One region of the Streptomyces sp. NPDC004539 genome, then DNA from elsewhere that is predicted to be linked to it. Evidence: riboswitches for the same ligand, from Rfam matches in the RefSeq annotation. Region 1 holds a riboswitch; the other holds the start of a gene.
The links. A riboswitch is a leader RNA that binds a small molecule or an ion and turns the genes downstream of it on or off. The one in region 1 is predicted to bind cyclic di-AMP.
Positions count from the first base shown of each region.

Region 2: it holds a riboswitch for cyclic di-AMP, as region 1 does, so the genes downstream of both, ABZX85_RS18350 (transglycosylase SLT domain-containing protein) here and ABZX85_RS41035 (transglycosylase family protein) in region 1, are expected to answer to the same signal.

Region 1 covers NZ_JBEXLS010000029.1:76,968-81,173, reverse strand. The annotation lists gene ABZX85_RS41045 (cytochrome P450) at 1-29, shown strand, start outside; gene ABZX85_RS41040 (transglycosylase family protein) at 198-1,280, shown strand; cyclic di-AMP (ydaO/yuaA leader) riboswitch at 1,467-1,673, shown strand; gene ABZX85_RS41035 (transglycosylase family protein) at 1,678-2,403, shown strand; gene eno (phosphopyruvate hydratase) at 2,675-3,961, shown strand; gene ABZX85_RS41025 (septum formation initiator family protein) at 4,087-4,206, shown strand, end outside.
Region 2 covers NZ_JBEXLS010000008.1:61,227-65,432, forward strand. The annotation lists gene ABZX85_RS18340 (GNAT family N-acetyltransferase) at 1-915, opposite strand, end outside; gene ABZX85_RS18345 (HAD family hydrolase) at 1,347-2,174, shown strand; gene ABZX85_RS18350 (transglycosylase SLT domain-containing protein) at 2,247-2,708, opposite strand; cyclic di-AMP (ydaO/yuaA leader) riboswitch at 2,714-2,889, opposite strand; gene ABZX85_RS18355 (polyprenyl synthetase family protein) at 3,353-4,206, shown strand, end outside.

The sequences.
Region 1 (4,206 bases):
TGCCGGTCAGCTTCACGAAGACGGCGTGAAAAGCAAACATGACACGCCCTCAACTCCGTGATCTTCACGTGATCTGCGCGGCATGAACTTGTGACAAGTGATCGTATGCCGATACGTTCGCAAGCCGGAGCGGCCCCACACCGCACCGAAGCGGCCCCGCGCCGCACTCCCCCTGTCGTCGTGAGAAAGGCGTCCGCATGCTCTCCGGGAACGGCCGTCACCGTCGCCCCCGCCAGGCTCCGGCCCTCCTCGTGGCCGCCGGAGTGACCGGCTCCGCGATCGCCATCCCCCTGCTCGGCGCGACCGGCGCGAGCGCGGCCGGCAACCCGGCCGGCGTCGAGGGGACGACCGTCTGGGACAAGGTGGCCGGCTGCGAGACGGACGCCGCCTGGGACGAGAACACGGGCTCCGGCCAGTTCGGCGGGCTGCACATCAAGCTCGACGACTGGAAGAAGTACGGCGGCCTCGCCTACGCCGAGCGCCCCGACCTCGCCGGCCGCGCCGAGCAGATCGAGGTCGGCAAGCGCATCCTCGCCGACCAGGGGCCGGGCTTCTGGCCCATCTGCGCGCTCACGGCGGGCCTGACGAAGGAGAACGGCGCGGCGGCGACGGACGCGAGCGCGAGCCCGGGTACGGGTTCGACCGGTACGTCCGGCTCGTCCGGAACGTCGGGTACGTCCAACGGGTCGGGCTCGGCGGCCGGTTCGGGCGCCTCCGGCGGTACGGACCCGGCCGCCTCGCCGTCGCCCACCCCCACTCCGGCGTCGCCGTCGCCGTCCCCCTCCACCCCCGGGAAGTCCGCCGAGACGACCCCCGAGGCGCCCGACTCCTCGGCCGAGGCCGGGAATTCCGCCGAGGCCGGCAAGAACAGCGGCTCGGGCCGGATCGTCACCCCGGACGCCCCACGGACTCCGGACGGTAAATCCACAGGAACGCCGAACGGGAACAGTGCGGAGAATTCGGACAATGCGGCACAGTCCGCCGGGTCTTGGAGCCTCGTCGACACGCGCGTCGGCGCGGCCGTCGGAGCCTTCCCGTTCCCGATCGTCCCGGTCGAGAGCGCGTCGACCCTCTCCACCGCCGGCACCGGCAAGCACCGCGGGGTGAGCGCGGACGAGCCGGCGTCGTACACCGTCCGGGTCGGGGACACGCTCAGCTCCATCGCCGACTCCCTTGAGCTTGACGGTGGATGGCGGGCCCTCTACGCCGCGAACGAGCGGCTCATCGGGGCCGACCCGAGCGCCATCGTCCCCGGTCAGACGCTGTCTCTCGGCAAGTGAACGAGAGCTGGGGCGGCGTACGCAAAGGCGTAAAAGCGGGCGGAAACACGGCAGTTCGGCGTCCGGCTTCGTGTTGAATGTCCGTTTTGGCGAAAGTGTGGGATGAGTCTCAGAAGCCCTGATCGTCTTTGAAAATCCGCTCGGCGCATGTCTACGGTCGTGACCGCTCGGCAACCCGAGCCCCGGCTGCCGCACACGCCGAATCCTGCCAGCGGCCGTCCGGGAACAGTCGTCGCGCAAGCGCCGTGGGCAGGAGCGGGGGACCCAAGGTAAGTGCTGGGGACGGTGGTTGACGCCGCCGGAACCGGCTTGGGGTGAAGTCACGGAAGTGACAGGGCAACTCAACCGGCCCTAACCCGACAGCTCACCTCGCAGGCGTCGGTGAGGGGATCGATCCATGCTGTTCTCCGGCAAGGGCAAGCACCGCCGCCCGTCCAAGGCCACCCGTGTCGTCGCGCTCGCCAGTGTCACGGGTGTGGCCGTCGCCGCCCCGCTGATGGCCGCGGGCAGCGCCTCCGCCGCCACCGCCTCCGAGTGGGACGCCGTCGCGCAGTGCGAGTCCGGCGGCAACTGGTCCATCAACACCGGCAACGGGTACTACGGCGGGCTCCAGTTCTCCGCGTCGACCTGGGCCGCGTACGGCGGCACCGCGTACGCCTCGACCGCCAACCTGGCCAGCAAGTCGCAGCAGATCGAGATAGCCGAGAAGGTCCTCGCCTCGCAGGGCAAGGGCGCCTGGCCGAGCTGCGGTGTGGGCCTGTCGGGCGCCACCTACAGCGGCGGCTCGTCCTCCAACTCCGGCTCGTCGTCGAGCGGTTCCTCGTCCAGCGGTTCCTCGTCCAGCGGTTCCAGCAGCCGTACCGAGACCCCCGCCGCCACCCGCTCCACCGAGCGTCCGGCCGCCGCCAAGAAGACGACCCCCTCCAAGACCGTCACCACCCCGACCGGCCAGAAGGTCAAGAAGGGCGACGGCGAGTACAAGGTCGTCAAGGGCGACACCCTCAGCTCCATCGCCGCCAAGCACAAGGTGGCCGGCGGCTGGCAGAAGCTGTTCCAGCTCAACAAGGACATCATCCAGGACGCCGACCTCATCTACCCGGGCCAGCAGCTCCACCTCAAGTAGACAGCCGGTCCGCAGCTGAACCACAGGCCGCTCACATCCGTGGACCTCACAGTAGAGCTCTCGTGAGGACCATCCCCCCCCGTTCTCACGGGCCCCCGCTCCGGTGCGTGTTCCCCCGTACGCACCGGAGCGGGTTTTTTTGCGGGCAGTTTTGTTCCGTTCAGAAACAATTTACTCTCGGTTCTGCCATCGGGGCGGTGGGCGGGCTGGCCGTTCGCCCCGGGCCGGTTAGGCTCGTCTCGCAGAACCTGTGCCACATTCCAAGAAGGAGATGCTCGTGCCGTCCATCGACGTCGTCGTAGCCCGGGAAATCCTCGACTCGCGAGGCAACCCCACCGTCGAGGTCGAGGTCGGCCTCGACGACGGCAGCACCGGTCGTGCCGCCGTCCCGTCCGGCGCCTCCACCGGTGCCTTCGAGGCCATCGAGCTGCGCGACGGTGACCCGAACCGCTACCAGGGCAAGGGTGTCGAGAAGGCCGTCCTCGCCGTCATCGAGCAGATCGGCCCGGAGCTCGTCGGGTACGACGCCACCGAGCAGCGCCTGATCGACCAGGCCATGTTCGACCTGGACGCCACCGACAACAAGGGCTCGCTCGGCGCGAACGCCATCCTCGGCGTCTCCCTCGCCGTCGCGCACGCCGCCTCCGAGGCGTCCGACCTGCCGCTCTTCCGCTACCTCGGCGGCCCGAACGCGCACCTCCTGCCGGTGCCGATGATGAACATCCTGAACGGCGGCTCGCACGCCGACTCCAACGTGGACATCCAGGAGTTCATGATCGCGCCGATCGGCGCCGAGTCCTTCTCCGAGGCCCTGCGCTGGGGCACCGAGGTCTACCACACGCTGAAGAAGGTCCTGAAGACGAAGGGCCTGTCCACCGGCCTCGGCGACGAGGGCGGCTTCGCGCCGAACCTCGGCTCCAACCGGGACGCCCTGGACCTCATCCTCGAAGCGATCAAGCAGGCCGGGTACGTCCCCGGTGAGCAGATCGCCCTCGCGCTCGACGTCGCCGCCTCCGAGTTCTACAAGGACGGCAAGTACCTCTTCGAGGGCAAGGAGCGCTCCGCCGCCGAGATGACGGAGTACTACGAGGAGCTGGTCGCGGCCTACCCGCTCGTCTCCATCGAGGACCCGCTGTTCGAGGACGACTGGGCGGGCTGGAAGGTCCTCACCGACCGCCTCGGCGACAAGGTCCAGATCGTCGGCGACGACCTCTTCGTCACCAACCCCGAGCGCCTCGCCCGCGGTATCGAGGACGGCGCCGCCAACGCGCTCCTCGTCAAGGTCAACCAGATCGGCTCCCTCACGGAGACCCTGGACGCCGTCGAGCTGGCCCAGCGCAACGGCTTCAAGTGCATGATGTCCCACCGCTCCGGCGAGACCGAGGACGTCACGATCGCCGACCTCGCCGTCGCCACCAACTGCGGCCAGATCAAGACCGGCGCCCCGGCCCGCTCCGAGCGTGTCGCCAAGTACAACCAGCTCCTGCGCATCGAGGAGATCCTGGACGACGCGGCGGTGTACGCCGGCCGGTCCGCGTTCCCCCGCTTCAAGGGCTGAACCTCTAGGGGCTGATCCCCCTAAGGGGCGCCCCTTGAGAGGCGTCGTCCGTACGTCCCCGTACCCGGTCCCGTACCGTGTGCGGGGACGTACGCACGTATGAACGGGAACGGGAGGCGCGGCGCATGGCCGTCAAGGACAAGGACCGGTTCTCCACCGCGACCAGACTCCGCGCCCTGGGCGAGCAGACCGCGGCCCGTGTCTACCGCTCGCAGAACAAGCGCCAGCAGCGCCGCTCCCGGCTC
Region 2 (4,206 bases), on a different contig from region 1:
CCCGGTCCTCAGCGCGTCCTTGTACTCGGCGGCGCCCCGCCCGAGGTCGAGCGTGCCGATCCCCTCGGCCGCCGCCGCCTCGGCCATCCGCAGATGCAGCACGAGCCCCGGCGAGAACTTCGCGAACTCCGTGTCGTACGACGGGAACCAGCAGGCCAGCACGGTCGACGAGCGCAGCCCGAAATGCGCGGCGACGGGGCGCTCACCGGCGTACAGGACCGAGAGCGTGCCGGCGCACTCCGGGGCGCGCGTCTGCGCGAGCAGCCCGACCAGGCGGGTGATCCACTCCTGCGCGAACCGGTCGCGGCGGCCGGTGCGGCGGTACTGCGCGGACTTCCAGGCCATGAGCGCGCGCAGCGCGGCCGGGTCCCGCTCGTCGAACACGAACCTCAACTCGCCCGCCTGGCGGCCCAGTTTGCGTTCCTTCGCCAGTGTCGTCCGCAGGAACTTCGGCGACTGGCCGTGCAGCACCGACTCGTAGGTCTCGTAGCCCTTCTCGACGTCGATGACATAGGCCGGGTACTCGGCGGCGGCGTGCGGGACGAACAGGGCCTGTTCCGCCTCCAGGTTGTCGAAGGCGAAGCTCGACAGGGCGCAGGCCCGCATCAACTCGGCGGTGTCCAGGCCGAGTCCGGGCGCCAGGATCGCGCCCTGGGCGTCCGAGACGCCGTGCGCGAGGGCCTGGCCCATACCGAGCGGACCGCGCTCGTGGGGGAGGAACCCGACGGGTTCACGCCCCTCGTACACCACCGCGACCCGCGCACGCGCCCGTACGCGCCCCACGGCCTCGACGAACTCCGGTTCCATGAACGGATTGCGCGGGGCCGGCGACACGGCGCGCAGCGCACGCCAGCGCTCCCGCTCCCCCTCGCCCAACTCCTGCGCGCGCAGCACACGAATGCGCCCACTGTTCAACCTGACCCCCCGATCAAGTCCCCCCTGGACACCTGGACCGTACCCCTCCAGACAGGGCCCGCGGTAGATAGCGGCTCATGTTGTTGCCAACCGGTGCAGTCTTCGCAGAAGCGTTGGGAATTCGATGGCAGTTCGATGACGAACGTCACCCCGGAGGGCCACCGGGCCGCCGGAAGGACGCCGCCGTCGCCCCGCGCGGGAGGGCGGTTTCGCGAACCGGCCCTCCTGCGCGTGCGCGCGCCAGGTGAACCGGTCTCTCCGCGCGGGTGCCCGTTCCCCTGCCGGGCGACCGGTTTCCGGCCCTCCCGCGCGGGGCGACGTGTGGCCGATTCGCGGGTGCTCCCGGAGGTCGTGGGCCTGTGGCGGGCGCGGGCCGGGGCGAGCCGGTCGGTCGGGCCTCCCGGGGCCGGTGCGGTCCGTATTCTCTGATCATGGCCGCACCCACCACCCCCGCTTCCGGCACGCGCGCGTACGCCCTCGTCGCCACCGACCTGGACGGCACGCTGCTCCGCGCCGACGACACCTTCTCCGACCGCTCGCTGAACGCCCTCCAGCGGGTCGTGGAGGCCGGCGCGCGGCACCTGGTGGTGACCGGCCGCCCGGCCCCCCGGGTGCGCCCCCTGCTGGAGATCCTGCGCGGCAGAGGGCTCGCGGTGTGCGGCCAGGGAGCGCAGGTGTACGACGCCGGCGCGGACCGCCTGCTGTGGTCCGTCACGCTCGACCGCGAACTCGCGGAGACCGCGCTCGGCAAGATCGAGGCGGAGGTCGGCCAGGTGTACGCCGCCGTCGACCAGGACGGCGTGGACGGGCTGACGCTGATCGAACCGGGCTACCTGATGCCGCACCCGACGCTCCCGGCGCTGCGCGTGGGCCGTCGCGAGGATCTCTGGTGCGAGCCGATCAGCAAGGTGCTCCTGCGCCACCCGGCGCTCACGGACGACGAACTGGCGGCCACCGCGCGCGCGGCGGTCGGTTCGCTCGCCACCGTCACGATGTCGGGGCCCGGCACGGTCGAGCTCCAGCCGAGCGGTGTCACGAAGGCGACGGGTCTCGCGCTGGCCGCCGAGCGCCTCGGGGTCGCCCCGGAGGACACGGTCGCCTTCGGGGACATGCCGAACGACATCCCGATGTTCGAGTGGTCGGCCTACGGGGTCGCGATGGCGAACGCGCACCCGGAGCTCAAGGCGGTGGCCGACGAGGTCACCGGTTCGAACGAGGAGGACGGTGTGGCGACCGTTCTTGAACGGATGTTTCCGTAACGCGAGCCCTTGGAGGGCCGGTACGGACGCCGAGGGAGCCCCGATCCGAAACCGGGGCTCCCACAGGGACGGTCAGTACGCGCCGAACACGTTGTCGATCGACCCGTACACCGCCGCCGCGTAGTTGCACGCGGCGGTGATGTTCGCGACCGGGTCGTACGGGTCGTACGCGGTCCCGGAGACGTGGTACGCCTGGAAGGTCGGGTCGATGACCTGGAGGAGGCCCTTGGAGGGCGTCCCGGCGGCGGCGTTGGAGTCCCAGTTGTTGATGGCCCAGGGATTGCCGGAGGACTCGCGGATGATGTTGCGGTAGATGCCGTCGTAGCTGCCCGGGATGCCCTTCTGGGCCATGATCGCGAGGGACTCGCGAATCCAGCCGTCCAGGGTGTTCGGGTACCCGGCGACCGTGGTCGACGAGGTGCCGCCGGCGGCGGACGCGCTGGTCGCGCCGACGATCGGGAGGGCGAGCAGGGCCGTGCCGGTGGCGGCGACGGCGAGGGCTCGGGCGAGACGCTTCTTGCGGATTGCAGGCATGGCGGTGTTCCTCTCCGGCGCCTGCGAGGTGAGCTGTCGGGTTCGGGCGGGGAGGTGCCCGGCCGGTCCACCGGGGAGGTGGCACGGCTTCACCCCTAGCCGTCCCGGAGCGTGTCCGGTGCGGCGTACTACCTGGGTCCCCCGCTCCTGCCGTACGCGAGTGGTTCGTCGATGGGGTGGTGAAGGGCGGCGGCAGGATTAGGCGTCCGCCCGACCCGGCGGAACGTATGCGAGAGCACATGTCCGGAACAAGTGCCGGATTCACATCTCGTCCCTATTGACCTCTGCCTGAGGCGTATGGGGTGCTTGATCCTTTGCGATCGCCAAGCGTCAACTGGCCAACGGGGGAACGGCGGAGGAGGGGTGCGGGGGAGGGTGGGTGAAGAAAGTGCCCGTGACTCAACTCACGAAATAGCAATAACGGCAAAATGGACACAAGGTATTTATGTCTGAATATGACGTGTCTTATTGGTCGATCGGATGCATAACGGGCGTGATCCGATAGCGCCCGTGCTGTAACCGTGGGGGCTATCGGTGATCGAAACGTGACCGGATACGCTGACTTGAGTGAGGGCAGCGACCTATCGACAAACCGTGTAATCGCCAACATTCGCCCGTGGGCAACAGCAGACAGGAGATCCCTCGTGACCGTCGTCGGGCCGTTCGGGCTGAGCGTGCGGGACCAGGCACTGGAAGCCGATGTCCAGGCCGGATTGGCGGCCGTCGAGGAGGGCCTGCTCGAAGCCACCAAGAGCGAGGTCCCCTTCATCACGGAGGCCGCGCAGCACCTCGTGCGCGCCGGGGGCAAACGATTCCGGCCACTGCTGGTGATGCTCTCCGCGCAGTTCGGCGACCCGTACGCGCCCGGTGTCGTGCCGTCGGCGGTCGGCGTCGAACTCACCCACCTCGCCACGCTGTACCACGACGACGTCATGGACGAGGCCGAGGTCCGGCGCGGGGTGGCCAGCCCCAACGCCCGCTGGGGAAACTCCGTCGCCGTCCTCACCGGTGACTTCCTCTTCGCGCGCGCGTCCCAGATCCTCGCCGACCTCGGGCCCGAGGTCGTCCGCATCCAGGCCGAGGCGTTCGAACGGCTCGTCACCGGCCAGATCCTGGAGACCGCGGGGCCCACCGACGGCCGCGACCCGGTCGACCACTACCTCGACGTCCTCGCCGGCAAGACCGGCTCCCTGGTCGCCGTCTCCTGCCGCTTCGGCGCGATGACCTCCGGCGCGGACGAGACCGTCGTCGACGTCCTCACGCAGTACGGCGAACGCCTCGGCGTCGCCTTCCAGCTCGCGGACGACGTCCTCGACATCGCCTCCGACTCCCACGAGTCCGGCAAGACCCCCGGCACGGACCTGCGCGAGGGCATCCCCACGCTCCCGGTCCTGCGCCTGCGCGAGCGCGCCGCCCGGCTCGGCCTCGCCGAGGACGTCGCCCTGTGCGAACTCCTCGACTCCGACCTCACCGACGACACCCGTCACGCCGAGGCCCT